2 linked regions of the Metabacillus sp. KUDC1714 genome follow. The protein of the gene in region 1 interacts with the protein of each later gene in a pairwise test. Links are inferred from orthologs where the notes say so. Each region holds a gene or a part of one and is shown in the gene's direction. Other genes may lie near its edges.

Evidence for each region.
Region 2: the proteins of HUW50_RS05955 (region 1) and licT interact in binary tests that used the Escherichia coli proteins (3 or more experiments, as listed by UniProt). The link is inferred for Metabacillus sp. KUDC1714 from one-to-one orthologs.

What each region holds. Positions count from the first base shown.
Region 1 is NZ_CP055263.1:1,221,784-1,238,278, reverse strand. What follows is about bases 8,846-11,559. They hold HUW50_RS05955 (HPr family phosphocarrier protein), read left to right. Parts: upstream 8,846-9,930; coding sequence 9,931-10,188; downstream 10,189-11,559. Other genes in these bases: HUW50_RS05940 (hypothetical protein), read left to right, coding at 11,482-11,559; clpP (ATP-dependent Clp endopeptidase proteolytic subunit ClpP), read right to left, coding at 10,299-10,895; whiA (DNA-binding protein WhiA), read left to right, coding at 8,949-9,899; HUW50_RS05965 (gluconeogenesis factor YvcK family protein), read left to right, coding at 8,846-8,919. In the rest of the region: dagF (2-dehydro-3-deoxy-phosphogluconate aldolase), read left to right, coding at 1-92; HUW50_RS05995 (sugar kinase), read left to right, coding at 85-1,101; HUW50_RS05990 (GntT/GntP/DsdX family permease), read left to right, coding at 1,241-2,566; HUW50_RS05985 (tetratricopeptide repeat protein), read left to right, coding at 2,815-4,269; trxB (thioredoxin-disulfide reductase), read left to right, coding at 4,541-5,491; HUW50_RS05975 (8-oxo-dGTP diphosphatase), read left to right, coding at 6,466-6,924; RNase adapter RapZ, read left to right, coding at 7,042-7,947; more of HUW50_RS05965, read left to right, coding at 7,951-8,845; more of HUW50_RS05940, read left to right, coding at 11,560-11,730; HUW50_RS05935 (EAL domain-containing protein), read left to right, coding at 12,044-15,895; rpoN (RNA polymerase factor sigma-54), read left to right, coding at 16,217-16,495.
Region 2 is NZ_CP055263.1:751,625-768,388, reverse strand. What follows is about bases 8,541-11,523. They hold licT (BglG family transcription antiterminator LicT), read left to right. Parts: upstream 8,541-9,608; coding sequence 9,609-10,439; downstream 10,440-11,523. Other genes in these bases: HUW50_RS03750 (beta-glucoside-specific PTS transporter subunit IIABC), read left to right, coding at 10,955-11,523; HUW50_RS03760 (J domain-containing protein), read left to right, coding at 8,608-9,258. In the rest of the region: alpha-ketoglutaric semialdehyde dehydrogenase GucD, read left to right, coding at 1-181; gudD (glucarate dehydratase), read left to right, coding at 266-1,636; HUW50_RS03790 (tripartite tricarboxylate transporter substrate binding protein), read left to right, coding at 1,743-2,753; HUW50_RS03785 (tripartite tricarboxylate transporter TctB family protein), read left to right, coding at 2,997-3,446; HUW50_RS03780 (tripartite tricarboxylate transporter permease), read left to right, coding at 3,460-4,965; HUW50_RS03775 (TerC family protein), read left to right, coding at 5,253-5,951; HUW50_RS03770 (endonuclease I family protein), read right to left, coding at 6,033-6,974; HUW50_RS03765 (S8 family peptidase), read right to left, coding at 7,183-8,178; more of HUW50_RS03750, read left to right, coding at 11,524-12,835; HUW50_RS03745 (aryl-phospho-beta-d-glucosidase), read left to right, coding at 13,139-14,548; HUW50_RS03740 (glycoside hydrolase family 1 protein), read left to right, coding at 14,648-16,060; HUW50_RS03735 (BlaI/MecI/CopY family transcriptional regulator), read left to right, coding at 16,164-16,583; HUW50_RS03730 (M56 family metallopeptidase), read left to right, coding at 16,583-16,764. UniProt on the Escherichia coli protein: Mediates the positive regulation of the beta-glucoside (bgl) operon by functioning as a transcriptional antiterminator. This is an RNA-binding protein that recognizes a specific sequence located just upstream of two termination sites within the operon.

The sequences.
Region 1 (16,495 bases):
CGATTATTGACAAAAACACAGGAAAAACAAATGTCGAAGATGTACGTGAATTACTTGAAACGATAAAGAAATTGGTTGATCAAAATGCCTAAACATGTTGCAGCATTTGGAGAAGTAATGATGCGCTTGCAGGTGCCAGGATATGAACTCCTGTCACAAGCAAGCACATTAAACTATTCTTTCTCCGGTACGGGAGTAAATGTAACCGCAGCTTTAGCACGCTTTGGGCATACTGGGTATCTCGTGTCTACATTGCCAGCGAATGCAGTTGGTGATGCAGCAGTATCATATCTACAAAAATTAGGTGTTACACAATCGTTCATTATGCGTGACGGAAATTACGTTGGAATGTACTTTTTAGAAAATGGATTCGGTGTACGACCTAGTCGGGTAACCTATTCCAATCGACTTGAGAGCAGTTTCAATACAGCATCTGAGGGAACGTATGATTTCAATAGAATGGCAAAGAAAATGGATGTTGTTCACTTTTGTGGAATCACGCTTGCGATGAATGATACTGTCCGTCATCACATGAAAACATTCGCTAAAGCAGTTAAAGAAAATGGAGGTACTGTTGTTTTTGACTGTAACTACCGTCCATCCCTCTGGGGCGAAGACGGATATGAAAAAGCAAAACCACATTATGAAGAAATGCTTCATTTGGCGGATATTGTCATGATGAATGAAAAAGATGCAATGTTTGTCCTTGGTATGAAAACAGAGAAGGAAGACCGCGGAAAGCAGCTCATGGAATTGATTCCAACTGTAGCGAAAACATACAATATTTCTGTCATTGCTGGAACGCATCGTTCAATCAATGGTGACAATACCCATTCTTTACGCGGTTTCATTTTCAAAAATCAAACATTCACATTTTCAAAAACACTCACGTTTTCTGTCTATGACAGAATAGGTGCAGGAGATGCCTATACAAGTGGAATTTTACATGGAGAAATGGAAGGGTTTTCGCTTAAGAAAACGGTTGAATTTGCCGCAGCAGCAGGAATGCTTGCACATACAATAGTAGGCGATACCCCGATGTCATCGGAGAGTGATATTCTACGGGTGATGACAGACTCAGTAGGCGATATAGAAAGGTAGTAAAGATCAAGGTAGTACCTTACAAAAATGCTTATTTGTGTAGTGAATTATAGATAGAGAAATTACGAGAATTGAGAAAAGCTCCTTTTCTCGCTAAGGATTTGTAAACGTTTACGTACTGGGAGAAGGGGGAAGAACGATGGAATTATATTTATTATCAATTACATTGCTTTCGATTGTGATTGTCATTTTAGGAGTAGCTTGGTGGAAATGGCATGCGTTCATTAGTTTAACCGTTGCTAGTTTGTTCTTAGCGATTATGTCTGGTTTATCGATGGATAAAATCGTTAGTGCATATGAAACCGGTGTTGGGAGCGTCCTAGGTCATTTAGTAGGAATCTTGGCGTTAGGGACGATTTTAGGAAAGTTGATGTCAGATTCAGGTGCAGGAATGCAAGTGGCAGATTTCTTTATTCGGATCTTTGGTGTAAAAAAATTGCCTTGGGCGATGTTGCTCTCAGGTTTTATCATTGGGATCCCAGTATTTTTTGACGTAGGGATCGTCATGTTATTACCACTAGTTATTTCAATTTATAGAACGACAAAACAAAACATTTTATTAATTGCCATACCTGTTCTTGCTGGGTTATCTATTGTTCACGGTCTTGTACCTCCACATCCGGGTGCAATGACGGCAATAGGTATCTATAATGCTAATATAGGAAAAGTCTTGGTCTACTCACTCATCATTGCTCTGCCAGCAGCCATCATTGCAGGGCCATTGTTTGCAAAGTGGGTTAAAAATCGCGTGATTCCTGAAGGTGAGCCACAGTTAATTCGAGTAAGTAATACGTCAGAAAAATTGCCAAGCACAGGCATTTCATTTTTCATTATCTTATTACCAGTTCTATTAATGGTGTTATCAGTCGTTGCACCGTATCTGTCACTGCCTAGTGGTGTGCTAAAATTCTTTCTGTTTATTGGAAGTCCTGTCATCGCACTTTTAATTTCTTGTTTCGCAGCATTTTACTTCCTTGGCATTCGTCAAGGTATGGATAAAACATTCATTCAGAAGTTATCAGAAGAGTGCTTGCTGCCAGTTGGTTCAATTATTTTAATCATTGGTGCAGGCGGTGGATTTAAACAAATCCTTATTGAAAGTGGCGTAGGAACATCCATTGCCCAAATGTCCGAGCATTTTTCTCTCTCACCAATTGTGTTGGCGTTTATTGTAGCAGGATTAATACGTATTGCTACAGGTTCAGCTACAGTAGCATTAACAACAGCAGCTGGAATTGTTGCACCAGTTATTGAACACATGTCAGGTGTGAACCTAGAATTACTCGTTATCGCAACAGGTGCAGGATCGCTAATGTTCTCACACGTAAATGATGCTGGTTTCTGGATGGTAAAAGAATATCTGGGCTTATCAGTAAAAGAAACATTTAAAACGTGGACGGTATTGGAGACATTGCTTTCATTTATTGCTTTTGGGACGGTTTTATTGTTCGATATGTTCGTTTAAAACAAATCTCCTTTTCTACACATTGTAGAGGGAGTCAAACTCTCGACAAATGGGGTTCGGAATGTCTAGTTCCGAATCCCTTTTGAGATTTTTTACGAATTCACTCAAAATTAAGGAGAGTGATCTATAGTAAACGATGAAAATCCGTGTAAAGCTGTGTTTTGGAATGTTTTGTATCCCCTCTATTATTCGACACTTATCTTATGGTATACTAACCTACGGTGAAATGAATGAAATGGAGGATTTCAGTGGGAAAACAATTGAGCAAACAACAACAAAAAGCACAGGTTGTCCCGTTTCTCCAAGATGGACAATATTATTATAATAAAGGCCTGAAGGCTTATCGAGAGCAGAACTTTCCAAAGGCAAGCAAATATTTGCAAAAGGCAGTTGAGTTAAATCCTAAAGATTTAACAATGCTATCCCAATTAGCAACGATTTATACAGATATGGGGAAGTATAGCCAATCAAATGAATTGCTTTCATATATACTTGATGAAGTTGACAAAGAAATGACAGAGTGCCACTATTTTATGGCAAATAATTTCGCACATCTTGGATTATTTCAGGAAGCATATAAGTGTGCAACTGAATATGCAAACAAAGAACCTTATGGTGAATTTATAGAGGAAAACGAAGACCTCATTGATCTCCTTACAATGGAAGATGATGGGGAGGAACCGTTTTTAAAGGATCCAGATGATTTGATATTAAAACAGGATGCCGCAAAATCTCTATTAGAAAATAGTCAGTTTGAAGAGGCTATTTTACTACTTGAAGAGATTGTCGTGGAGTACCCTGAATTTTGGTCTGCCCATAATAATTTATCGCTAGCTTATTTCTATGTTGGAGAAGTTGATAAAGCGAAAGAATATTTGCAAACCGTACTTCAACGTAATCCTGGTAATCTACATGCGTACTGCAATTTATTAGTTTTTTATTTTTATGAACGCCAAGATGAAAAGGTTGAAGAGCTTACAAAAATACTATCGACTGTTCATCCGCTTCTTTACGAGCATCGTTATAAATTAGGGGCAACCTTCGCGTTAGTAGGGTATTATCCACTTGCATATAAATGGCTTCGTTCTCTTCATAAGTCAGGATTTGAAGGTGATGACACCTTTTATTATTGGCTATCCTATTCAGCTTATTTTACAGGACATATTTCTTTTGCTGAACAGATGTGGGAGCGTGTGTTAAAAGAAAATAAAAGTAAGGCTGGTTCTGAGCCATGGAATCATAAGGTTGACAGAGCTTCCGGGCGAGCAACGAGTATGACGTTAGAAGAGCGCTTGTATGCTATTTTTCTTGCAGCTCAAACGAATAATTATGAGCAAATTAATGATTACAAAGCATCAAATGTTCCACAGTCACAATTAGAAAAAGAATTTATCAAGTTATCCTTATCGAAGGATTTTAATGCTTATGATAAAATTACCTCTTTTTATCAGATTGCAAACTCTTTATTTGTACACTCTGAGCATGATGAGCTATTTTTATTTTCGTTTAAAATTCTTATAAAAGCATATAAACGTGACTATTCGCTAAAAAACCAACTTGGTTGGGCAGCAGCGTTAGATTACGTATGGAAAAATCAAAGTAATGAGCAAGTAAGCCAAGCTACAGTAGCAAATATGTATGGTGTATCGGTTTCTTCGGTTGGGAAGTATGTAAAGCTTATTAAGAACATGACTGACATTTAGCATTTAACGACAAGTCTTTATACTTAGTTTTGGAGTCTAGCTCCAGCGCCTAGACCCTCGGGGTCATAAGCCACTCAGGAATTGAAGACAAAGAACGTCTTCTATTCCTGAGCGTCTTATGCCTGTCGGGTCTGTTCAAGGCGCTTGCGCTTTTCTTAGTTTGAGCAAAAAAATGGCATGAATCGTCATTATTTTATACGATGTTTATAGGGCAAAATGAAGAAGATATCGTACAGATCAAAGTAAACTTTCTTGTTAGGAGTGAACATTCGTGTCAGAAGAAAAAATATATGACGTGATTATCGCAGGTGCGGGTCCAGCAGGTATGACTGCAGCTGTTTATACATCACGTGCAAACTTATCAACACTTATGATTGAACGTGGGGTGCCAGGTGGGCAAATGGCAAACACAGAAGAAGTCGAAAACTATCCCGGCTTTGATCATATATTAGGACCTGAGCTATCAACGAAAATGTTTGACCATGCGAAGAAGTTCGGTGCTGAATATGCATACGGTGATATTAAAGAAGTGATTGATGGCGTAGAGTACAAAACGGTTATAGCTGGAAAAAAAGAGTATAAAGCACGCGCAGTTATTATTACTACTGGTGCAGAATATAAAAAGATTGGTGTACCAGGTGAAAAAGAACTAGGTGGACGTGGCGTTTCTTATTGTGCAGTTTGTGATGGTGCATTCTTTAAAGGAAAAGAGCTAGTTGTAGTTGGTGGCGGAGATTCAGCTGTCGAAGAAGGTGTGTATTTAACACGTTTTGCTTCTAAAGTTACAATCGTTCATCGACGTGAAGAATTACGAGCGCAAAAAATTCTGCAACAACGTGCATTTGATAACGAAAAAGTAGATTTCATTTGGAACCATACTGTGAAAGAAATTCATGAACAAGATGGTAAAGTAGGGAAAGTAACATTAATCAATACTGTTAATGGTGAAGAACAAGAATTTAAAACAGATGGTGTCTTCATATATATTGGAATGGTTCCTTTATCAAAACCATTTGAAAGTCTTGGTATCACAAATGAGAATGGGTATATTGAAACAAATGATCGCATGGAAACTAAGGTTGAGGGGATCTTTGCAGCTGGAGATATTCGTGAAAAAATGCTTCGCCAAATTGTCACAGCAACTGGTGATGGCAGTATTGCAGCGCAAAGTGCTCAACATTATGTAGAAGAGTTAGCGGAGAAGCTAAAAGCAGTTAAGTAAGGTAAAATTAGTTTTACTTTTGCGCTTTTGTTTTGTCGCTTTGGAAATTATAAAATTCTAGATCTGTGATAAGCGCACGACATCCAGCTCCAGCGCCTAGCCCCTCGAGGTCATAAGCCAATTTAGAATTGAAGGCAAAGAACGCCTTCTATTCTAAATCGTCTTATTTGCCTGAGGCTGAACGAGGCGCTTGCGCTTTTGTAAAAAGTAAAGAAAGTATTAATATTTATACTTAGTTTGGGTGTCTAGCTACAGCGCCTAGCGACTAGTGAACTTCACACTCCTCCTTGCGATAAGTCAACATCGAATCGCTGACGCTCTTCGTGTTTCCTTTATCTCATACGGAGTGCTCCAGTTCATACGTCGCTGAACAAGGCGCTTTCGCTTTTCTAATTAACAAATTCGTAATTCTGTTTTAACTCTCCTGTAACATGGGTGAAACAATTATAGGTTATTATTGAGTTAGTAATTGACCCCCTTTTATAAATAGACTTATTTTAGAGCATGGGCGCCCTTTCCCATGCTCCCTTTTTTTGTCCTCACAACTGTTTTATTTTTTCAAGTACAGAAGTAATACAGTGATTTTTACCTACCTCTTTAGAATGAAGTTCAATTCACTATTAATATGAATTTTGTGTGACATCGTTAGTTTTACCTTAAAAAGTGAAACTGTTTTGATTTTCATTCGTATATACATATAGAAAGACCAACATTTACAACCAATCGACTTCGTTGTTAAGACCAAATTAAAATAGTATAATAAATGAAAGTGAAGAACGTAACAAACAAGATTAGACTTTTGTACTTAGTATAGGTGTCTAACTCCTGAAGAGGAAAAATAAAACCTTTTTTTCTAGGGACCGGTCACATATTAATAGAAGGTAAAGAATCCCTTCCTTATATGCAAATGCCCCTAAGAAGCTGAGTATTCGCTTATGCTTTTCTAAAGTCATGTGAAAATAGAGGTGAAGAAGGTGCAACGAGTTACAAATTGCGTCTTAGTAGAAGGAAACAAAGTACTTCTCCTACAAAAACCAAAAAGAGGCTGGTGGGTAGCTCCTGGTGGAAAAATGGAGCTAGGTGAATCTGTTAAGGATACCGTAACCCGTGAATATCGCGAGGAAACTGGCATATACATTAAAAACCCTCAGTTAAAGGGAGTTTTTACCTTTTTAATTCAAGACGGCAAAGAAATTGTATCTGAATGGATGATGTTTACGTTCTTAGCATCAGATTATCAGGGTACAAATGTCCTTGAATCGGAAGAGGGAACAATTAAGTGGCACGAGAAGGAAGCGATTCAACAATTGCCAATGGCTCCAGGGGATCATCACATATTGGATTATGTCATTAAGGGGACGGGTATGCTATATGGAACTTTTACCTACACACCTGACTATGAATTAATCTCCTATCGTTTAGATCCACAATAAATTAAACTATCTCCTATGAGACAATTTAATTCAATACATTAATAATATGTGGGAACTTTGACAATCCATATATTTTAATAAATAGAGCTAGGTATCAGTAGAGAGGAGGAAAAGGCTATGACGATTGAAAATAGTGAACAACAAATTTCAACTCAAGAAGTACAGATGGTGATTATCACAGGGATGTCAGGTGCGGGTAAAACTGTGGCGATTCAAAGTTTCGAAGATCTAGGGTATTTTTGCGTTGATAATTTACCGCCTACATTGCTGCCGAAATTTTTAGAGCTAATGAAAGAATCTGGCGCTAAGATGAATAAGGTTGCATTAGTTATGGATTTACGAGGAAGGGAGTTCTTCGACCATCTTTTCCAAGCACTTGATGATTTGTCAGAAAGTACTTGGCTTACACCGCAAATATTATATCTTGATGCGAAAGACGCTACACTAGTAACAAGATACAAAGAAACGCGGAGGTCACATCCGCTAGCTTCAAAAGGGCTTCCATTAGAGGGGATTGGACTTGAACGTGAACTTCTCGAGGAGCTTAAAGGAAGAGCACAGCTTATCTATGATACTTCAGACTTGAAGCCAAGAGATTTAAGAGAAAAAATCCTGAAGCAATTTTCTTCAAGTGTTGAGCATACATTTACTGTAAATGTGACTTCATTTGGATTTAAATATGGTGTACCAATAGATGCTGATCTAATGTTTGACGTAAGATTTTTGCCAAACCCGCACTATATTGACCATATGAGACCAAAAACTGGATTACAAGAAGAAGTGTCCTCTTATGTGTTAAAATGGAGTGAAACACAAAAGTTTTTAGAAAAACTCATCGATTTGCTTACTTTTATGCTTCCTTATTATAAACGGGAAGGTAAAAGTCAAATCGTCATTGCGATTGGTTGTACGGGAGGACAGCATCGCTCGGTAACACTTGCAGAATACATTGCAAACCATTATAAAAATGACTATCATACTCAAGTTTCTCACCGGGATATTGAGAAAAGAAAGCAACATTAATTAATGGTGAATGAACATTTGCCAAAGGTTGTCATCATTGGCGGGGGTACTGGTTTATCAGTCCTTTTACGAGGATTAAAGCAGTTCCCCTTAGACATTACAGCAATTGTCACAGTCGCAGATGATGGCGGGAGCTCAGGCAGGCTCCGAAATGAATTAAACATTCCTCCTCCTGGTGATATTCGCAATGTATTAGCAGCTTTGTCAGATGTTGAGCCTCTTGTCGAGGAGCTTTTTCAGCATCGTTTCAATAAAGGCAATAATTTAATTGGACATTCATTAGGAAATCTTATCCTAGCTGCTATGACAAATATTACTGGTGACTTTGTCCATGCAATAAAGGAAATGAGTACTGTGTTAAATGTGCGTGGGAAAGTATTACCTGCTGCAAATACCAGTGTCATTTTAAACGCTGAAATGGAAGATGGAACCATTGTTTCTGGTGAGTCCAAAATTCCTTTTTCAGGAAAGAAAATAAAGCGGGTCTTTCTTAGTCCTGATGATATTGAGCCGTTACCTGAAACAATTGATGTGATTAGAGAAGCGGATTTAATTATAATTGGGCCTGGAAGTCTGTACACAAGTATTCTCCCTAACCTTCTTGTTCCAAAAATAGGCGAAGAGGTTTGTAAAGCAAAAGCAAAAAAGGTTTACATTTGTAATGTGATGACACAAGCAGGAGAAACATTGAATTTTTCTGCAAGTGATCATGTTAAAGCATTATATGATCATATGAGATGCACATTTATGAATACCATTCTTGTTAATGAAGAAGAAATTCCTGATCATATCAAATCGTTATATGAAGAGGAGCTTGCAAAGCCAGTACATTTTGATATCGAGGCATTAAAATCATTAGGCCTTGAGGTCATCACAGATAAAATTGTAAGTTACGAAAATAGTGTTATTAGACATGATACAAATAAAGTGGCAAAGCTACTTTATGGAATCCTTCAGCAAGAAATGACATAAGTGCATGTCTTAGAATGGGGGTGCAGAGGTTGTCATTTGCATCTGAAACAAAAAAGGAACTAACAAACTTAGAACTAAAGCCTTGCTGCCTAAAAGCAGAGCTATCTGCACTTATTAGAATGAATGGATCCCTTTCATTTTCAAACCGAGTGATTATGGTTGATATTCAAACAGAAAATGCAGCTATTGCAAGGCGTATCTATATATTATTAAAAAAGCAATATGATATCACAGTGGAATTACTAGTACGTAAAAAAATGCGATTGAAAAAGAACAATGTCTATATTGTTCGCCTAGCTGAAAAGGCAAAGGCTATCTTAGAGGATTTAAATATTTTAGAGGAAGATTTTACCTTTGTAAGGAATATATCAAGCTCACTGGTGAAAAAGAAATGTTGCAAACGCTCTTATATTCGTGGAGCATTTCTTGCAGGAGGCTCTGTTAACAATCCTGAAACTTCCTCTTATCATCTCGAAATTTTCTCTCTTTACAAAGAGCATAATGATTCTCTTTGCGAGTTAATGAATACATTTGATTTAAACAGCAAGACGTTAGAACGAAAAAAGGGCTTCATTACGTATTTAAAAGAAGCAGAAAAAATTACCGAGCTTCTTAATATAATCGGTGCCCATCAAGCATTACTTCGTTTTGAGGATGTAAGAATTGTCCGAGATATGAGGAATTCTGTTAATCGTCTAGTGAATTGTGAAACAGCCAATTTGAACAAAACGATTGGTGCTGCACTAAGACAGGTTGAAAATATTCGATTCATCGATAATAAAATTGGGCTAGATGCATTACCCGATAAACTTCGAGAAATTGCAAAGCTACGAGTCGAATATCAGGATGTTACATTAAAAGAACTGGGTGAAATGGTAACAAGCGGAACAATTAGCAAATCTGGTATAAACCATCGCTTACGAAAATTAGACCAAATTGCAGAACAACTACGAACAGGCCAACCGCTATCATTAAAATAATAAATTAATTAAAAGAGAAGAGGAGATAACTATGGTTGAAAAAAAAGTTGAAGTTCACCTGAAAACTGGTTTACAAGCTCGTCCAGCAGCACTATTTGTTCAAGAAGCAAACCGGTTTGCATCAGATGTTTTCTTAGAGAAAGACGGAAAAAAGGTAAATGCTAAAAGCATTATGGGGCTTATGAGTTTAGCAATAAGTTCAGGATCTATCATAACACTAATTGCAGAAGGTAATGACGAAGAAGAAGCAGTAGATACATTAGCTAACTATGTACAGCAAGAAGGATAACAAAAGGCAGCACACCGCTCAGGAAATAGAGACGGTGTGCTATTTTTTACCCTATTTAAATAACAGAAAAGAAAAAAGCTTACCTTCAATGGTAAGCTTTTTACTATATATTACTTTTCGCCAATTGGGCTACGGTCTAATACTTTATCAATTAAACCATACTCTAGAGCTCGACTAGCAGTCATGAAATTATCACGCTCTGTATCACGCTCAATGACATCTAAGGACTGACCAGTACGGTCTGAAAGAATTTTGTTTAATTTGTCACGCAAGAAAAGAATACGCTTTGCAGCAATTTCAATTTCTGTTGCCTGACCTTGTGCTCCGCCAAGTGGTTGGTGAATCATTACTTCACTGTTAGGAAGTGCATAACGTTTACCCTTTTCACCAGCTGCAAGTAAGAATGCACCCATTGAAGCGGCCATACCGATACAAATTGTTGAAACTTGTGGTTTAATAAATTGCATCGTGTCATAAATCGCCATACCAGCAGTGATTGATCCACCAGGTGAGTTAATATAAATGGAAATATCCTTTTCTGGATCCTCTGCTTCTAAAAATAATAGCTGAGATACGATTGAGTTTGCTACGTTATCGTCAATTCCACTTCCAAGCATAATAATGCGGTCTTTCAATAGACGAGAGTAAATGTCGTAAGCACGCTCACCACGATTTGTTTGTTCAATAACTGTAGGGATTAAATTCATTATTCTATTCCTCCTTCGTAATAAGAAAGATTGCACTAAAGGATAAACTTATACCAGTATGTAATCCTTTAGAACATAATACTAAACATGCATCTAGCAGTTGTATTACTTTATGTATTTCCATCATACAACTAAGGTCAATAAAGGTCAAACGAAAAGGTCAAAGATCCTTATTGACCTTATTTATACTATACTATGTATTTGTTAATCATAACATGTTTATCATGTTTCCCACATTTATTGCATTTCAAACGGTATAAATAGTCGAAATTGGATTAGGAATAGAATATAGTGTTTGCTATAAAAAGACAGTTGAAATTATTGTAAAGTTCACGTATAATTTTCGTTACTGATGTATGAATATTTTGCGCTCGTAGCTCAGTCGGATAGAGCGGTGGTTTCCGGTACCACGTCTGCCGGGGGTTCGAATCCCTCCGAGCGCGTCATAGATGTTAAGGATAGCAAGGGTTTGAGTGAATCTCAGGTCCTTGTTATTTTTTATGGACAAGTTTCTTGTTTATTATTTTAGTTTATCTAAATTTAGAAACCTTTTCTTTATCCTTTTAACAATAGAGGAGGAATAAAAATGCATAAAGAACAACCTCATTCAGTCACAACAGTTGATTATAAGAGAATTGATGATAATAAGTGTTTTGTAGAAGTGAAAGGCTATGATGCGATATTAGGTTCTGAATTTAAAGGTGTCATAAAATTCTTGAATGGTGAACCTTTTGGGGATATTATTCATCCTTTAAACAGCTCGCTATCTCCAGATTGCCGTGTATTTGTTACTACCTATTTAATAACCAAGTACAATGAAGGTGAATATAATTAACAAAAAGCTTATCAAGTATGTATGAGTTATATTTAAGCTTTATTGCACTTTAGAACGTCAAACCTAACGGTGGGATCCTTTGATAGGATCCCTTCGATTTTTTAGTACACATGTTTCAGTTTAACCACTTAAGTGTCTAAATTTTAACTTTCAGGAATATAAAAATTTTTTTGTGAAATTTACCATCTAAAATCAGGATTAAATGACGATAAAAGTAATATAATCTTCGATAATGGCAAACCCAGCGAAAGTTGGTGACGCAAAGCTACGGACCTAAGGAGAATTTCTTTTTACTTTACTTGAGGTGAACTAAGTGATTAATTCATTTTTTGCTAACTATCATCCATTACTTGTTGTTGTTTCATTTATTATTGCTATCTTATCTTCTTATACTGGTTTTGATATACTTTACCGCCTTTCAAACCAAAAGGGGCGAAAGAAAACAATTTGGATATGGTATGGTTCTTTTACTATTGGTATTGGGATTTGGACGGCGCATTTTTTAGGAATGCTTGCTTTTATACCCTTTCATTCATTTGACTTATCTCATGTGTCTATTTCTTTAATAGTTGCAATAAGTCTTATGTATTTAACATTAATCATCAGTGCAAAAGCTCAAAAAAGTAGGGCTCATGGCAACTTAGCAAGTCTTATTTGGGGGATAAGCTTTCTCGTACTTCATTTTAGCGGAATGGAGTCATTTCATGGTCAAATTGAATACAATTTTTTCTCAGTTTTAGTAGCGACACTATTCGCCTTATTACCGACCTTTTATATTCTAAAAATGTTTATGCGGAATATGTTATCTCCTTCATTAGGCATTTTTCGTATGAAGATGATTAGCGGAATTCTTATGGGAATTAGTTTAATGTGTTTGCACTTTTTATCAATGGTAGGAATGACAAGCCATCTTGCTGCTTCTGAACATGTAACCATCAACCATAATATTTACTTAACCGTTGGAATAGGGATAGGTAGTGTAGTTATTCTTTTCTTTTTTATTTTGATTTCTGTAATAGATAGAAAATTCACCAGCCAGTCACAAAAGTTAGAACGTACTGAACAGGTGGAGAAGGAACTGATTGAGAGTGAAGAACGTTATCGTAATCTTATTGAGAAATCCCCCATGGCACTGCTTGTAATTCAAGATGACATAATTGTTTACGCAAATCCTGAAGCGATTAAATTATATGGTGCTTCTCATGATAAGCAATTAATTGGAAAATCAATTAAGAAAATTGTTCATCCTGATAGTATCGAACACTTTAAAAATTCAGTGGATAATCTATTTAAAGGCAAGGAACAACATTTTCAGGAATATAAGCTTTTTACACTTGATAAAAAATCTATTATTGTAGAGGGTTCTGGAGCAAAAGTTATGTATAATGGTAAGCCAGCGCTTTTAGCAATGGGGAAAGATCTTACCGAACAGAAGGTGCTCATCGAACAATTAACGATCAACGAACAACGTTATCAGTCTCTCTTTGAATATAACAAGGATGCTGTCTACTCATTTGATTTAACAGGAAATTTTACTAATGTTAATAAAGCCAGTGAACACCTGACAGGTTACAGTTCAGCTGAGTTATTAACTATGTCATTTGAGGAGATTATCCATCCGGATGATATATCAAAAGCAATGACTGCTTTTGATAATGCAACGAAAGGGAGTACCGATACACTTTATGTAAACGTTGTTCATAAATCGGGGAAACTAGTTTATGTTAATGTAACAAATATACCGATTGTTATTGAAGAGAAAATTGTGGGCATTTATGGAATTGCAAAGGACATTACAGAGCAAAAGAAAGCACAAGCTTTGGTACAGCATATGGCATACCATGATCATCTGACTGGGTTGCCAAACAGAAGTATGCTTGAGAAGTGTTTGTCGACTGGATTAGAACTTTCAACGAGAAAAGCAGTCCTGTTTATTGACCTAGACCGTTTTAAAGTTATAAACGATACATTAGGCCATACGATAGGCGATCTATTGTTAAAAGAAGTAGCTCAAAGCTTAAAGCGCTCTGTAAATGAAAACGATATGGTATTCCGACAGGGCGGCGATGAGTTTATTGTGATTTTGGAAAATGTGGATCGTGATCAAGCCGCAAAGATAGCAGAACGAATAATCGAAATGCTAACTAAACCTTTCAAAATTAACGAATATGATATTTTTACTTCTCCGAGTATTGGGATTAGCTTATATCCTGATGACGGGGAAACGGGAGAGATCTTAATTAAACATGCGGATTTTGCGATGTATCAAGCAAAGTCAGCTGGAAAGAAAACGTATAGATTTTATTCTTCATATGAGGAAGAAGGAACATATAATTCTTTAGAAATGGAGATGGCATTGCACAAAGCAATCCAACGTCATGAGCTTGTCTTGCACTATCAACCAAAAATAGATCTTAAAACAGGTAAAATCTCTGGTGCAGAGGCATTAATTCGCTGGAATCATCCTGAATGGGGGATTGTTTCTCCTGAAAATTTTATCCCAATTGCAGAAGAAACAGGACAAATTATTCCGATTGGAGAATGGGTCTTGTATACAGCCTGTGTTCAAAACAAGACTTGGCATAAAAAAGGATTTCCAAACTTAGTTATGTCTGTAAATTTATCAGCACGGCAATTTTCTCAGGCAAACCTTGTTCAAACAGTTGCAAAAATATTAAATGAGACTGGGCTTGATCCGCAGTACTTGGAGATTGAAATTACCGAAAGTATGACAACAGATATTGAAAGGACAATTACTACTTTAAAGGAATTAAAACGTTTAGGAGTACGAATTAGTATTGATGATTTCGGGACAGGCTTTAGCTCATTGAATTATTTAAAACGTTTCCCTGTTGATACATTAAAGATCGATCAATCCTTTGTTCGTGAACTCCATAATAATCCTAGTGACGAAACAATTGTAAAAACAATTATTTCGATGGCTCACAACTTAAATTTAAACGTTGTAGCTGAGGGGATTGAAACGAAGGAGCATTTAGTGTTTCTTCAACAATATGTTTGTAATGAAGGTCAGGGATATTATTTTAGTAAACCCGTTCTTGCGGAAGAATTTGAAAGCAAGTTTAAGGACATTGAAAAAATAGTAATCTCATGTGGGATTTCTCAAGATCTGAATGATCGTTTATGGGCTGAGGAATTAATTCAAAATGCACGAAAAGAACTTCAGGAAACTGTGCGGTTACAGCAAGGAATGACCATGAAGTTCAAAAAAGTGAATGGACGATTTATTCATACCTTATTCGACGGAGAACTAGCTTATCAACTTGGCCTAGTTCCTGAACAAACGATAGGAAAAGAACTAATTGATTTTATACCAGTTGAAAAAGCAAAAGAGAAAACAAGATATTATCAAAGAGCATGGGATGGCGAGGAAAATGTAACGTACGAAGGTGAGCTTAACGGTATCTATTATCTTGCTGCTTTAAGTCCGATTAAAAGAGGCGGAGAAATTGTAGAGATTATTGGCTCATGTATAAACATTACGCAATTAAAAGAAACCGAAAAAGCATTACGTAAAAGCCAAGAAATGTATCGCCTAATGGCTGAAAATATGAAAGATCTCGTCTCAATTTATGATGTAAACGGGACAATGGTATACGCTTCTCCTTCTCATGAAAATGTACTCGGTTATCCTCCAAGTCATTTTGAAGGTAGGAAAATATATAGTCTTTTCCCTGAAGCTGATCAGAACATGCATAAGTTTTCTTTTATGGAAATGGTAAAAACAAAGCAAGCAAGTCAGAAAGAAATTAAATTCAAAAAGCTTGATGGTGGCATTTGTATATTTGAATCAGTATTAACACCGATTTTGGACGAAAATGGAAATGTTCAGCATGTCATTGGGGTGGCAAGAAATATTACTGAGATGCTAAAAGCAGAAGAGCTTTTACGGAAATCTGAAAAGTTAACAATTGCCGGAGAAATAGCAGCTGAAGTTGCCCAAGAAATAAGGAACCCGATGACATCAATAAAGGGTTTGTTCCAGTTACTTCAAAAAGGAATCTATAAACCAGAATACTTTGATATCATCCAGGTTGAAATTACATTGATTGAAGAGATCATTAATGAGTTTCTTAAACAGTATAAGCACACGACTTCCACTAAGGACAAAAAAAGTAAAAATGTGGATGAGGAAGATGAATAATAATTTAAGTGGTAAATTGAATTACGACCAATCAAAAGAGGCTGATCAATAAATGGTCAGCTTTTTTCGTTATTTATTGTATTGATGACTATTGGCCTAAAGACAGGATTTAGCCATTCTCTAGCGAATAATACAAAAAACCTAATTCCAGCATTTTTTTGTGACAGAAACATAATCATGTAGTAGGATTATAATTAAGAAGTTTGAGGATAGTTTTGTTGAAAAGGAGAATACGTCACTAAATGTAAGCGTTTCCTTTATGGCTATACTGTACCTCTTTTCTTAAACTTTGAGTAGTATGTAAAATAGGGGGAAGCTAACATGAAAATTGGGTTAATGCAAGAACAAACATTAAAAATGAAAATGACTCAAGAATTACAGCAAGCGATTACTTTATTACAATATTCCTCAGTTGATCTCCTTTCTTATATCCAGGAACTCACAATGGAAAATCCCCTCATTGAAGTAAGAGAAACCTACAGTTCTCCATATCGTAAGTCCAGCTCAAAATCAGATAAGCAATCATTTATTGAGAATTCCTTCGAAGAAAAGCCTAGCCTTAGAGAGCATTTGCGGAATCAGCTAATTGATTTTTCGATG
Region 2 (16,764 bases), 470 kb from region 1 along the record:
GAATATGCTGTCATTCATTGATGAGGTGGATGCTGGGCTTGTCCGTGTCAATGCAGAAAGTGCTGGAGTTGAACTGCAAGCACCATTTGGAGGAATGAAGCAGTCAAGCTCACATTCACGTGAGCAAGGAGAAGCCGCGAAGGAATTTTTCACAGCTATTAAAACTGTTTTTGTAAAGTAATGGTTTATGAGGAGGGTAGAAGTTTCTCTCCTCGATCTATTAAAATTGTAATTATATTTTTTACTAAAACAAGGTGGTGTTACGATGAATCAACAACTGAAAAATCAAAAGATAAATGATTACATCTCTTCTAGCACTCCTGTCATTACTGAAATGCTTGTTATTCCTGTTGCTGGTCATGACAGTATGTTACTTAATCTAAGTGGTGCCCACAGCCCCTTTTTTACTCGTAATGTGGTTATTTTAAAAGACAATGCAGGAAATACAGGAGTTGGTGAGGTACCGGGTGGAGAGAAAATTCGCCAAACATTAGAAGATGCAAAGTCATTGGTTATCGGGGAGTCTATCGGTAAATACAACAATATTTTAAACAATATAAGAAGGAAATTTGCTAACCGTGACACTGCTGGACGGGGGCTGCAAACATTTGATCTTCGCATCACAATTCATGCAGTAACCGCGATAGAAGCTGCATTATTAGATTTAGTTGGTAAATTCCTAGGTGTACCTGTTGCTGCATTGCTTGGAGAAGGACAACAAAGAGAAACAGTCGAAATGCTAGGGTATCTATTTTATATTGGAGATAGGAATTTAACAGATCAACCATATTTAAGTGATTATGATGCTGTAGATGATTGGCTTCGCCTACGTCACGAAGCAGCACTTACCCCAGAAGCAATTGTCCGACTTGCTGAAGCAGCATATGAACGTTATGGATTTAACGATTATAAATTAAAGGGTGGCGTTCTTCGTGGAGAAGAAGAGATAGAAGCAGTCACTGCGTTAGCTGAAAGATTTCCGAATGCTAGGATTACGTTAGACCCAAATGGAGCATGGTCTTTGGAGGAAGCAATTAGACTTTGTTCGAATAAACAGCATATTTTAGCTTACGCTGAAGATCCATGTGGAGCAGAAAATGGCTATTCAGCTCGTGAAGTGATGGCTGAATTCAGAAGAGCAACAGGACTACCGACCGCTACTAATATGATTGCCACAGACTGGCGTGAGATGGGCCATTCGATCCAATTAAATTCGGTTGATATTCCACTAGCAGATCCACACTTTTGGACAATGCAGGGATCAGTCCGAGTGGCACAAATGTGCAATGATTGGGGATTAACATGGGGATCTCATTCGAATAATCACTTTGATATATCATTAGCAATGTTTACCCATGTTGCAGCAGCAGCACCTGGTAAAATAACAGCGATTGATACACATTGGATCTGGCAAGATGGGCAACGATTAACGAAAGATCCGTTAAAAATTGTTAACGGCAAGGTAGCTGTCCCTGAAAAGCCGGGTTTAGGAATCGAAATTGACATGGATCAAATTGAGAAGGCCAATAAACTTTATAAAGATAAAAAGTTAGGTGTACGTGATGATTCACTTGTGATGCAGTATTTAATTCCGGGCTGGAAGTTTGATAATAAACGTCCATGCTTAGTTCGCTGATGCAATAAATTCTAAAATTTAACATAGGTGATATTAGAAAAATGTAAGCGTTATCCAAATTTGAGTTTACAACTTAATAGTTAAAGATATCAAAGGGGGATGTAAAATGAAGCGTTTATTGTATTTTATAACAATGCTTTTAGTAATCGGACTACTTTCTGCATGCTCAGCTCATCAGGGAACATCTTCAAATGCATCAGGAAATGAGAGTGAAGGTTCGAAAGAAAGTGATTTCCCAACTAAACCGATCTCGGTCATTGTTTCGTACGATGCAGGTGGTGGTACAGATACAACTGCTCGTACGTTAACACCGTATCTTGAAAAAGAATTAGGTGTTCCTGTAAATGTCATAAATCAACCGGGGGGAAGTGGTTGGGTAGGCTGGACGGCACTAGCAACTGCAAAGCCAGACGGTTATACAATTGGCTATCTAAATTCTCCTAATATAGCAGGTGGACTTGTAAATCCTTCTGTTAAACGTGATGTGACTCTTGACAGTTTTGAAGTGCTTGCAAACCATGTGGCAGACCCAGGAGTCATAGCAATTCGTACAGATGAGGATCGTTTTACAAACATTGAAGAGTTAATTGAATATGCGAAAACAAATAAACTAAAAGCAAATGGATCTGGAGTTGCAAGTGATGAACATTTGGTATCTTTATTAATGAATCAAAAGCTTGGGACAAAGATTGATGCAGTTCAGTTTGAAGGAACGGCAAATAGCTCAACTGCTTTCTTAGGTGGTCATATTGATATTTTAGTGACGAGTGCAGGTGAAGCCTATAATCTACATAATAGTGGGCAATTAAAGGTCATCGGTGTAGCAGCAAAAGAAAGATCAGCATTTTTACCTGAAGTTCCAACTCTTGAGGAAGCGGGATATGAAGGGGTTTATTCTCAAGCAACAAGGGGATTGGCTGCTCCAAAAGGTGTTGATCCTGAAAAGGTAAAAATCCTTCAGGATGCTTTAGAAAAGGCGATTAACAATGCTGAACATGTTAAGAAAATGGAGAAGTTAGGAACACAGGTAAGTTATGCAAATAGTGATGACTATCTAAGTATGCTCGAACAGGATATAAAGGATATTACTGATTTAAAAGATTTATTAGGCTGGTAAAAGAACAAAAGCTCAGGGCGCCTTGAACAGCCTCGGGCAATAAGATGATTTAGAATAGAAGGCGTTCTTTGCCTTCAATTCTAAATTAGCTAGACCCTAGAGGAGCTCGGCGCTGGAGCTGGATGTCGTGCGCTTATCCAAAGTTAAAGAATTTTATAATTTCCGAAACGATGAATAAGCCCGGGTTTATAGGATAGATATATTTTTTTGATGCAATTTTGGAAGTCGGAAGGAGTGGTTAACTTGAAAAATATCGGTGTCTGGGTAGGCGCTTTTCTCTTGATATTTTCTGTTGTTATTTTTTGGCAATCTCTATCCTTAGAGTATTATGGGCAATATGGTGCAGGGCCAGGATTACTCCCGATTTGGTTAAGTGGTTTACTGGGGGGGCTATCTATTCTTTATATCATCAATAGTTTAAAAGAAGAACATGTCAATCTATTCGATTTACTTCCAAAAGGAAAGGTTTTAGTTAAGCTATTAACGATTGTTGGTTCAATTTTTCTTTTCATTATCATTTCTCCTTATACAGGGTTTATCATAGCGAGTATCATTGTTTTGCTTATATTGCTTACACCAGAATACAAATGGTATTCAGCATTCGGTATTTCTACGGCAATTACGTTTGTGTTATTTTTCGGATTCAAAATAGTTTTGAATATTCCATTACCAGTTAATTTATGGGGATGGTAAGGAGGGGATAAGGATGGAGGTATTTAGTTATCTATTAGCTGGTTTTGAAACGGCTCTAACTTGGCAAAATCTATTGTATTGTTTAATTGGTGTATCTGTTGGGATGCTGGTCGGGATCCTACCAGGTTTAGGTCCTAGTGCAGGGACAGCGCTTTTAATTCCAATGACCTTTGCAATGGACCCAATTCCTGCAATTATTATGTTGGCTGGTATTTTTTATGGATCAATGTATGGTGGTACAATTACAACTGTTTTAGTGAATGTACCTGGTGAGGCAGCATCTGTTATTACAAGTCTGGATGGCTATCCAATGGCAAAGAAGGGACGAGCTGGAGTTGCTCTTGGTTTATCAGCAATCGGCTCTTTTATCGGAGGAACTTTGTCTATCATTGGCTTAGTAATTGTAGCACCGTTATTAGTGGATTTTGCATTGGCATTTGGCCCTCCTGAATTTTTCGCTTTAATTATCTTTGGGATGACAATGGTCATTGGGTTAGCTGGTAAATCAATAATTAAAGGTGCTATTGCAGTTACAATAGGACTAATATTAGCTTTGGTAGGTATTGCTCCTGGATCGGGTATTGTCCGTTTCTCTTTTGGATCTACACATCTCTTAGATGGTTTTGATTTTGTTACGATAGCGATGGGGCTGTTTGGTTTATCTGAAATCTTATTAAGTGCTGAACAGCAACTTAAAAAGCCTGATGATCCTCCAAAGATGGGTGGACTTTTTCCTCAACGAAACGAATGGAAGCCCTCACTTATGTCAATGGGAAGAGGTACACTATTAGGGTTTTTCATCGGATTAATCCCTGGTACCAGTTCAGTTGTTCCCGCCCTCATGTCATATTCATTAGAAAAGAAGCTGGCGAAGGATCCTTCTCGATTTGGTAAGGGAGCAGTGGAAGGCGTAGCCGGACCTGAAACAGCTAACAACTCTTTTTGTGGAGGAGCACTTATTCCATTATTCTTATTAGGTATTCCTAGTTCTGCTACGATGGCAGTGCTATTAGGTGCCTTTATCTTACATGGTCTTACTCCAGGTCCAACAATGTTTGTTCAAAATTCTGAGTTTGTCTGGGCAGTTATCGCAAGTATGTTTATAGGAAATGCTTTGTTGTTATTTATGAATTTACCGATGGCGAAATTGTGGGCAAAAGTTGCAAATATTCCGTTTAAATTACTCTTCCCAATCATCATAAGTGTCTCAATTGTAGGTACATATTCTATTAGTAATAGTCTTTGGGAGGTTGGTGGGTTCCTTGCTTTTGGCATAATCGGTTATTTGTTTAAAAAGGCAGATATCCCTGTCGCTCCGATCGCTTTAGTCTTTATATTAGGAGGATTAATGGAAGAATCACTGTTACAATCATTAAATCTCTTTGATGGCAATCTTTTAGCGATCTTATCAAGGCCGATCTCAGGTACTTTAATTGTTCTTTCTGTTATTGTAATAACTCTTAGTATCATCGCTGGTATTAAGCAAAAGAAAGATAATTTTATGGATGTTGAAGTATAGAATAAGAAAAAATATAGACAGAAGCCCATTTATTACAGTATAATGAAATTAAATAAAAGAACGAACCATAAGAAACTTCCACCGTAAAGGGGAGTAGCGTCAGGATTATCCTGAAACAAAGTCGTCATTACATGAACCTTGTTCATCGGCTTTGTTGGCATATTATTGTGCTTAGCGAGACCTTTGCCACTTTGGCAAAGGTCTCTTTATTTTTGTGGTGAATAACTATTTTTGAATTTATTAGAATTTGAAAGTAGTAAAATATAATTTTTATAGGAGGTACACAAATGGAAATGGAATTTCTCACTGCACTTTTGTCTATTATAGTGATTGATTTAGTTTTAGCTGGAGATAATGCCATTTTGATTGGTCTTGCGGCAAGAAATCTGCCAAAACACCAACAAAAGAAGGTTATTTTATGGGGCTCTGTAGGAGCAATTGCAATTCGAATCGTAGCAACTTTAGCGGTTGTTTGGTTATTAGAAATCCCTGGTCTTCATTTAGTTGGTGGACTTCTATTAGTCATTATTGCTTACAAATTGTTAGTAGATGACAATGATCACGGTGATGTGAAAGCTGGAGATAACTTTTGGGCAGCAATTCGTACAGTTATTATCGCTGACGCATTAATGGGTCTTGATAATGTTTTAGCTGTTGCAGGTGCTTCTCATGGGAATATGCTTCTAGTTGTACTTGGATTATTAATTTCTGTTCCAGTTGTAATGTGGGGAAGTACACTTATCCTAAAATGGATTGATAGATACCCAATTATTGTTACATTGGGTGCAGCCGTATTAGCTTGGACAGCATCAAAAATGATCGTAGGAGAACATTTCTTAAGCGGATTTTTTGAAAATGGCTTTGTGAAATATGGTTTTGAAATTTTAGTAGTTGCAGGTGTTATTTTAACTGCTAAATATGCTCAAAAGAAAGCAGCTGCAAATAAGCAAGAGGAAGCAGTATTATTGAAAGCTGGATCAAACTAAACTAGAAAAAGACGGTCAGCCTCATGTGTTTCGTGAGGTTTGACCGTCTTTTATTTATAATAGGACATGTACATAATCATATTATTTCTGGTTAGTTGAATAATTTTTTCCTAATCCTAATGAAAAATCAATACTTTCAACATACTGAGGAAAATCAATCAGGGGATTTCTATTTTTTTGAATAGAGTAAATAGCCATATTGCGATGTTTTTCATAAGTTGAGACGCGAAAATCATTATGCCACTTTATAAGCAAATCAATGTCTTCATTACTGTATTGGCTGACTTCACCCGGATATCTTAATAAAAAATACAATGTTGCCCTTGCAACCTCACCTTTGCCTCTTTCTGGTTCGAACTTATTATCTTCGTATTTACCGCAATTTGCTCTGATTTCTTCTATTTTCATTTTCGGGGAATAGTCTTTGAAATCATGGTAAGGAAAATTGGATCTTGATGAATTACATTTTATTTCACAAGTAAAAAGATGATGCAAATCTCCTCTCATTGGATTTTCCTTTTCAAACCATGATTGAGGCACAACATGTTCACAATTATACATATTATCACTTTCAATTGACGCAATCGTCTCTTTGACTTTCATCAGATCCTTTAAATCATTTGATAATAAAATTTGATATGCTTCTTTTCTTTTCAAGTCTGCTTCGAAATCCTCTTTCATGACTTGTTCAGGTTCCTTATCCCCTCCTGAATAGATGCTTTTTAATTTTCCATTTAATTGGAGGTCTACCCAAGTATAAAGATAATTTCTTGTTGTTGCATTGTAAGATAGCTGATTAAGATGTGTATTAGTTACTAATAGATTTAGTTGCTTGAACAGTTCCTGCTTGTCCGCTCCAACAAAATTTATCTCTTGGTAATAGCTATTGATTAAAGTTTGATCCTTTTCTTCTTCGTAATATTCGTTTTCATTTACAATTCTTTTTTTATTCTGCTCCAATTCAATTAAAGCTCTTTTTAATTCTACGTTTTCACTAGCGTCCAATCTCTCTCGATTATTCAAAATGCTTCCTCCTTCTGGTATGGAAACTTTCTTGCACTTAGTGATTTGATTAAATAGGTGTTTGACAGTCAGGCTTTCAGTAAACAAAACGGACAATGATATTCTAATCACTATCCGTTAAGTTTAATGGCATCCACAGGTACTAGATTATTCTAAGTGGATAATAAAAGTTGAGTTTCTAGTCTTACTCAATTTTACTACCAAACTATTAATTTTTTGTTTCAATAAGATTAATTCTTGCAACATTGATAATCTCACGTACTTTGTCTACTAAGTCGAGTAAGAGAAAACCATTACCTTCAGAGCTTTTACGATTTCCTAGAGGTAAAGTTCTTCTGACTAGCTGTGCATAGATTTCAGTTTCAATAAGAGGTCTACCAAACTCTTTTTCACTTAAGTTAATAAGTAAAGCTAATGCACCTGCTACGTGTGGAGTTGCCATTGAGGTTCCAGATAGTGACGCATATTGATTATCTAGATATGTTGATACGATTTCAACACCAGGAGCGACAAGATCTACTTCTGCATTTGTATTTGTAAACGGTGCAAGGTTTAAATCATTACTCACAGCACCTACTTGAATGACTTCGTTATAACTACCTGGATAAGAATACTCAAACGTATCTTCTCTATCATCACCTTCATTTCCTGCTGCAACAACGACTGATATATTATGATTAACCGCATTTTGTATGGCTTTATGAAGCTCTGGAACATCATGTGGACCACCAAGTGACATTGAAATGACACGAACTCTTTGGTTTTGTGGACCACGCCAGTCAACAGCATAGTTAATAGCATTTATGATCCATTCATAATCTCCAGAGCCTTCTCCTGTCAAAACTTTTAAACTTAAAATTTTTGCTTTTGGTGCAACCCCTACAACACCTTTATTATTTAAACTAGCAGCAATGGTACCTGTTACGTGTGTACCATGACCATTATTATCTTTAAAAATAGTTGGATTTGAATGATGATCAGTTGTAAAATTTCTTCCGCCGATAATTTGATCCTTTAGATCTGGATGATTCTTGTCAACACCAGTATCAATAACTGCAATAACAATGTTTTCACCATGGCTGCTTTTCTCCCAAATCATAGGTGCTTGTATTAAACGAACACCCTCTGGAGTTTCATTTGTGTTTTCGACAATTGAATTAATCGTATAAGGAACCAATTTGACTTGTAACGGTGTTTTAGTCATGTTTACCTCCCGAATTTGAAATTTTAACTGACCTACTCTTTATGTATACCAAATTGTGGATGGTTTTTAAATGAAAAGCAATAAATTTCTCATTTTTGATTAATTAGCCTTATAAAGTCGCTTAATCGAGGGAAAAAGAACTAATAATCCAACTTGAATTATTGATTTAGCTTACTTTTTCACTGTTTATCATTCTCTTAGACTCTATCATTCGAAATCTACTAAGTATTACTCTTGAATGACAAAATATCGATAAAAATATACAAGTGACAACTTTTATTCATAAGGAAATCAACATGATTTCCTTATGAATAAATACTCATTTTTGAGAATCGGAACAGAAAAAGAATCAAGGTAGCTTATATATATAATAAGTGTCTATATAAAACAAAGTAATGTAATAGAAAAAAACAGAAGGGAGGGAACATTGTGAACACAGATCAAGCATTTTACATGTTAAAGGAAGCAGGATTATCGGATAGTAGAAGCATTCAAACAGTAAGACGTTGGTTAAACGAAGGCAAGGTTAAATATGATGGAACAGGGAGTAGGAATACGGAAGCCTTTTCGGTTTTTGACAATGCAGCTTCAGCGCTAGTTAAGGAAAGAACTGATCAAGATAAAGACAAAGATGAGATCATCCGCTATTTAAAATTAAAAATAAAAGAAAAAGATGTATATATAGAAGGGGTAGAAGAACTACATAAAACAGCAACAAAAGTATTATCCCACCAAAGAGATATGTTAACTAACGAAATAATCCAATTAAAGAATGAAAAAAGAAAATTACATAATGAAACAATGGATTTATTAAAAGAAAATATTCAATTACGAGAAGAACTAATAAAATTAAAAGAAGAAAGGCTTACAGGTGAAAATAGCGAAAATGACAAACTTTACAATACTGTCCAATATGATCTTTTGCAAAAATTCGGTCTATCAAAAAAGGCGAGCAGTAATGAAGTGTTATCAGCATATAAAGAATTACTGAAACTTACTCATCCTGATCATGGCGGCAACACAAAATTATTTCATTATATTAAAACTGACTACGATAATTTTAGAAATAGCATCAAATAATAAGTCATTCATTGTGTAAAATAAAATCAACTATTTATTCGTTAAGACGACATATACAAAGCTAAAAAACATATATACATATAAAATTTATTTACTATCAAAATGCATCAGATAACAATTTATCAGGTGCATTTTTGTTTTTTTCTTAGCTATTTTCTCAAAAAGTTTGATTTCATGAAATTTCTCAATTATATGAAGTAGGATAACGAAGGGATGGAAGAATAAGGGTCATCTAAATATGTTGCTAATGATTTTTTGAGATGGTAACATTTAATCATATAATAAGTAGGATTGTTACTGGTCACACAGGCAAAACCTTAAAACCATGAAATAACGTAAAGGTGATCAAGATGAAAATAGCAAAAATTATTAATAACAATGTCATAAGTGTTTTCAACGATCAAAATGAAGAATTAGTCGTTATGGGTAGAGGGCTTGCTTTTCAAAAGAGACCGGGAGATGACGTTGAAGAAGCGAAAATCGAGAAAATATTTGCATTGAAAAACAAGGATATATCTGAGCGATTTAAAACACTCTTATATGAAGTGCCTATGGAATATATGGATGTTACGGAAGATATCATTATGAATGCAAAAGCAAAACTTGGCAGGGACTTAAACGATAGTATTTATGTTTCTCTTACCGATCATATTAATTTTGCAATTGAAAGAAATAAAAAAGGTCTCGATATAAAAAATGCGTTGCTGTGGGAAATAAAACGACTTTATAAAGATGAATTCTCAATCGGAAAAGAAGCTCTAATCCTAATAGAAGAAAAACTTCATGTTTCTCTACCAGAAGATGAAGCAGGCTTTATTGCGATGCATATTGTAAACGCTGAACTTAATGAAGAAATGCCAAATATCGTAAACATTACAAATGTGATGCAAGATATCCTAAACATTGTAAAGTATCACTTTAAAATCGATTTTAATGAAGATTCTTTGAATTACTACCGTTTTGTTACACACTTAAAGTTTTTTGCCCAAAGACTTTTTAGTAAAACATATTTGGAAAGTGAAGATGATTTTTTATATGAAGCTGTAAAAAATAAGCATAGTGATGCGTACGAGTGTACAGAAAAAATTAATGGTTATATAAAAAAAGAATTTGATTATGAATTAACGAGTGACGAAAAATTGTATTTAACAATTCATATCGAAAGAGTTGTCAATCGCTAATCGGATTCAAATACAAGTTCCTTTTGAGATAATCCCAATTTTTCTTTATTTAAAAGAAAGCGTTGACACATTTTTTATTTCATGATAAATTATGTTCATAAGTTAATTAAATACTTTCAATCATAGGATTGTTACTGATTAAGCAGGCAAAACCTAAATGACGAACAGAGTAGGAAAATGTATTTTTCTTCTGTCGTGATTTAGGTTTTTTTATTTAATTAAATTCTATGAAAAAGTTAAAAACTAAATACGAATAACTATAAAGGATTGTTACTGGTTAAGCAGGCAAAACCTAAGTTACTGTCAATGGAAGGCTATTTATGTCTTTAAAGCATTGATTTGTAATTTAGGTTTTTTTTATTGGTAGCTTTATGGAGGTGAAGGTGACGAAAACGAATGATCCGAACTTATTTTTACTTATTTTGTATAAAAGCCTTTTAATAATTTAAATGGACCGGGGCTGCCACCCCAGTCCAAACAAATTAATTTCCCCCAATAATAGGAGGTATATACACATGGATTATAATAAAACATCAAAAGAGATCTTGCAACTTGTAGGTGGTGAGGAAAACGTTCAAAGTGTTATTCACTGTATGACAAGATTACGTTTTAATCTATATGACAACAGCAAAGTAGATCGTAGTAAATTAGAAAAGGTTTCTGGAGTAATGGGAACGAATGTAAGTGGTGATCAATTTCAGATCATCATTGGAAATGATGTACCAAAAGTTTATAAAGCGATTTTGTCCAACAGTAAACTTAATGCAGATCAAGCAAGTGAGAAAAAATCTGGTGGAAAGAAAAATGTGATAAGTGCCATTTTTGATGTTATTTCTGGTGTGTTCACACCAATCTTACCAGCGATTGCTGGTGCGGGTATGATCAAAGGAATCCTAGCAATTGCTTTGACGTTTGGTTGGATCACTAATACGAGCCAAACTTATATTATATTAAATGCTATTGGTGATGGAGCGTTTTATTTCTTACCAATATTACTAGCTTTTAGTGCAGCAAGAAAATTTGGAAGCAATCCTTATATTGCAGGTGCGATCGGAACAGCGATTTTATATCCGAACCTTACAACACTCTTAAGTTCAGGTGAAAAAATATCTTTTATCGGTCTACCTGTAACGGCTGTTACGTATTCATCGACAGTTATCCCGATCCTTCTAGCAATTTGGATCGCTTCATATGTAGAAAAATGGATTGATAGAATCATTCCAAGTTCATTAAAATTAATCTTGGTTCCAACATTTACTTTGTTAATTGTAGCGCCACTTACTTTAATTGCAGTTGGCCCGCTGGGTGCAATTCTTGGAAACTGGTTATCAGTGGGAATTAGTGCATTGTTTGAACATGGAGGCATATTTGCAGGCTTACTACTCGGTGGTACATGGTCACTTATCATTATGACAGGTATGCATTATGCTTTAATTCCAATTGCACTCAATTCTATTGCACAAAATGGATTCGATTATTTGCTTGTTACAATGATAATGGCTAATTTAGCCCAATCTGGTGCAGCATTTGCAGTAGGCTTACGTAGTAAGAACAAAACATTTAAATCACTAGCATTTTCTACAAGTCTTACTGCTTCAATGGGTGTCACTGAACCAGCAATGTATGGGGTTAATATGCGTCTTAAAAAACCATTTATTGGTGCTTTAATTGGTGGAGCAATTGGTGGTGTTTTCTGTAGCATCTTTGATGTTAAATATTACATTCTTGGAGGAAGTGCCGGATTACCAGGGATCACTTCATTTATCGGTCCTACATTTTTCTATGCATTAATCGGTTTAGGAATTTCTTTTATCGCAGGAACAGTAGTTACCTATATACTTGGTTTTGATGATGTCGAAGGTGAAAAAGAACAGGATAAACCTGCTACTACAAACGTTGTAGATGAAAATATTGAACCAAAAACAGCTGTTATCGTAGCTGCTGAAGAACTTTTCAGCCCAATTAAAGGTGAGGTAAAACCATTAAGTGAAGTGAATGATCCAACGTTTTCTGCTGGAATCATGGGACAAGGTTTAGCAATCCAACCTGAAAAAGGTTTAGTAGTCTCCCCTGTATCAGGAAAAGTAACGACAATATTCAAAACAAAACATGCGATTGGAATTACAAGTGATAATGGAGCAGAAATATTAATCCATGTCGGTTTAGACACTGTAAAACTTGATGGAAAACACTTCATTGCACATGTAAAAGATGGTGATTTCGTAGATGTAGGAGATCAACTTGTTTCATTTGATATGGATGCGATTCAAGCAGAAGGATATGATTTGATTACTCCTATTATCATAACCAATACTGATCGTTATGAAGAAATCAAGCCGGTTAAAGAAGGAAAGGTTAACACAAAAGAATCATTTTTGGCCTTATTAGCTAAATAATTTATTGAATTTAGATTAGGTAAGGAATGAGGCTGATCTCAAGCCAGCCTCTTAAAAATATTGGCTCTTTTCTAAAAGATTGTTGTTTTTGAACAAAACTGATTAGGTTGATTGGAACGGATATGCGAGACTCCTGTGGGAGTAGCGGGACAGATGAGACCCCGCAGGCGCTTCGCGCTGAGGAGGCTCATCGCCCGCCCCACGGAAAGCGAGCATCCTCTCGCTGCAATCAACCAATCCAATACTATTTTAAAAGCAACAAAGTTTGTTAAACAGCCAAAATATTAGACGAGGTGAAGGAATATGACTAAGATGAATAAAAATTTCCCTGAAAATTTTCTTTGGGGCGGTGCTGTAGCAGCAAACCAAATTGAAGGTGCATATACAGAAGGTGGAAAAGGGCTTTCAACAGCAGATGTTTCTCCAAATGGAATTATGAGTCCGTTTGATGAATCAATGAAAAATTTAAACTTATACCATGATGGAATCGACTTCTACCATAGATATAAAGAAGACATTGCATTATTTGCTGAAATGGGTTTTAAATGCTTCCGTACTTCAATAGCTTGGACAAGAATTTTTCCAAATGGAGACGAGCTGACACCAAATGAAGAAGGCTTAGCATTTTACGATAAGTTTTTTGATGAATTATTAAGTCACAATATCGAACCTGTGGTAACGATTTCACATTATGAAATGCCATTAGGACTTGTTAAAAATTATGGTGGCTGGAAAAATCGTAAAGTAATTGAATTTTACGAACGTTATGCAAGAGTTGTATTAGAGAGATATAAAGGAAAAGTGAAATACTGGATGACATTTAACGAAATAAATGTTGTTTTACATGCACCTTTTACAGGTGGAGGACTTGTTTTTGAAGAAGGAGAAAATAAGCAAAATACAATGTATCAAGCAGCACATCATCTATTTATTGCAAGTGCTCTAGCAGTAAAAGCAAGTCATGAAATTAATCCAGACGCACAAATTGGCTGTATGATCGCATCAATGACAACATATCCGGTAACACCAAATCCTGAAGATGCTTTTGCTGCTTTGCAACAGGATAGAAAAACATTATTATTTTCAGATATCCAATCAAGAGGATATTACCCTTCTTACTTAAAGCGATATTTTATCGAAAATGATATTACGATTGAAATGGCTGAAGGTGATGAAGAAATTCTGAAACAGGGCACAGTCGATTATATTGGTTTTAGTTATTATATGTCTTTTGTAGCAACCGCAGATCCTGCAGAATTAGAAAAAGCTTCTGGGAACTTATTAGCTGGAGTGAAAAATCCATATTTGAAATCTTCTGAGTGGGGATGGCAAATTGATCCTAAAGGCTTAAGAATAACATTAAATCAATTATATGATCGTTATCAAAAACCATTGTTCGTTGTTGAAAATGGATTAGGTGCAGTGGATGTTGTGGAAGAAGATGGAACGATTAATGATGACTACAGAATTGACTATTTAAGCGAGCATATTGCTGAAATGAAAGAAGCAATAGCAGATGGTGTTGACCTAATGGGATATACTGCATGGGGTCCAATTGACCTTGTTAGTGCTTCAACAGCTGAAATGAAGAAGCGTTATGGCTTTATCTATGTTGACCGAGACAATGAAGGAAATGGAACATTAAATCGTTTTAAAAAGAAAAGTTTTAATTGGTACAAACAGGTAATTAAAACAAATGGAGAAGAATTATAATAAGTCATGATAATAAGAGAAGATAAGTAAAAATCTTATCTTCTTTCTTTTCAATAGATAATAGATGACTACATATGAAAGAAAACGGAGGAATAGCACATGAAGCATACTAATTTAAAGAAATTCCCTGATGCATTTTTCTGGGGAGGTTCAACATCTGCTTATCAAATTGAAGGTGCTTGGAATGAAGATGGAAAAGGACCTTCAGTTATTGACATGGCAAATCACGTTGAAGGTGTAACTGATTTTAAAGTGGCGAGTGATCATTATCACCGCTATCAAGAAGATGTAGCATTATTAGCAGAATTAGGCTTTAAAGCATATCGTTTTTCTATAGCTTGGACTAGAATATATCCACATGGTTCAGGAGAAGTAAATCCAAAAGGTATCGAATTTTACAATAACTTAATTAACGAACTTATTAAAAATAACATCGAGCCAATTGTGACAATGTATCATTTTGATTTACCATATGCACTTCAACAAAAGGGAGGATGGTCAAATCGTGAAACAATTGATGCATTTGAAACATACTCAAAAACTTTGTTTGCGAATTTTGGAGATCGAGTAAATTACTGGTTAACGATTAATGAGCAAAATATGATGATTCTACATGGTGACGCAATAGGTACAATTGATCCAAATTTAGAAAATCCTAAAAAAGAATTGTATCAACAAAACCATCACATGCTAGTTGCTCAAGCGAAAGCAATGAAATTGTGTCATCAAATGCTCCCTGAAGCTAAAATAGGGCCTGCACCAAATATTGTGTCTATTTATCCTGCAAGTGCTAAGCCTGAGGATGTGTTAGCTGCAGATAATTTTGCAGCGATCCGCAATTGGCTATACTTAGATATGGCTGTATTTGGCCGTTACAATAACGTTGTTTGGAGCTATTTAGAAGAAAACGGGTATACACCAACAATCGTTGAAGGAGATATGGATATTCTGGCAAATGCAAATCCTGACTTCATCGCCTTTAACTATTACACATCTCAATCTGTTGCAGAAAGTACTGGAGATCCTAGTGATATCAATCATACTGGTGATCAGCATATCACTATTGGCGAACAAGGTGTTTATAAAGGTCATAAAAATGAGTACTTAAAAACAAATGAATTCGGTTGGGAAATTGACCCAGTAGGATTTAGAACAACTCTTCGTGAAATCTATAGTCGTTATCACTTACCATTAATTGTGACAGAACTAGGTTTAGGTGCATTTGATCAATTAGAGGAAGATGATATTGTCAATGATTCATATCGAATTGATTTCTTGAAAAAGCATCTTGAACAACTTCAATTAGCAATTAGTGATGGTGTCGAAGTTTTCGGCTTTTGCCCATGGTCAGCAATTGATCTTGTAAGCACACATCAAGGATCAAGTAAGCGATATGGCTTTATTTATGTTAACCGCGATGAATTTGATTTAAAAGACCTCCGTCGAATCCGTAAGCAAAGCTTTTACTGGTATCAAGGGGTCATCGCTTCAAATGGTGATAAATTAGACTAAAATATAAAGAGAAGCTAAAAACAATTTTGGCTTCTTTTTACCTTTCTCTTCTATTGATAAAAAAAACTCCTTACACTACAATATGTAATGGAAGGTGATGAAAATGAACATAAACAATTTTCGCTATGATGAAGTTGGTTTAAATCGGTTCTTTGGTCCTTTAGAAGCAAAAATCATGGACATTCTTTGGGAAGGCTCTGAAAAGAGTATAAAAGAGGTTCAACAGCAGCTTGAAAAAGAAAAAGCGACGAATTTTAATACAGTTATGACCGTAATGAATCGGCTAGTTGAAAAGAAAATACTAGAAAAAAGAGCAGAAGGTAGATCATCGCTTTTTAAACCTGTAAAAACGAAGGATGAATTCATTGAAGAGCAATCAAAAAAGCTAACAGAAAATCTGCTAGATGAATTTGGCGGACTAGTTGTCAATCATATGCTCGATTCTTTGAAAGAAGTTGATCAAAGTTTACTCGATCGACTAGAACAAAAAATTGATCAATTAAAAAAAGGAAAAAGTAAATAATGTGGAGATACAAATCACTAGTCGTTTTAGGTCTAGGTCTTTTCTTTGCGATTTTGCTGTTTGTTCAAATGGGGATGTATGTACTTAATCATTTGTTAGGAACAATGATCAATCTAAATATCTTTCAACTTTGTATAAGCTTATTTAGGGGAAATACAGTTGTTTATCATTCTGTTTTATT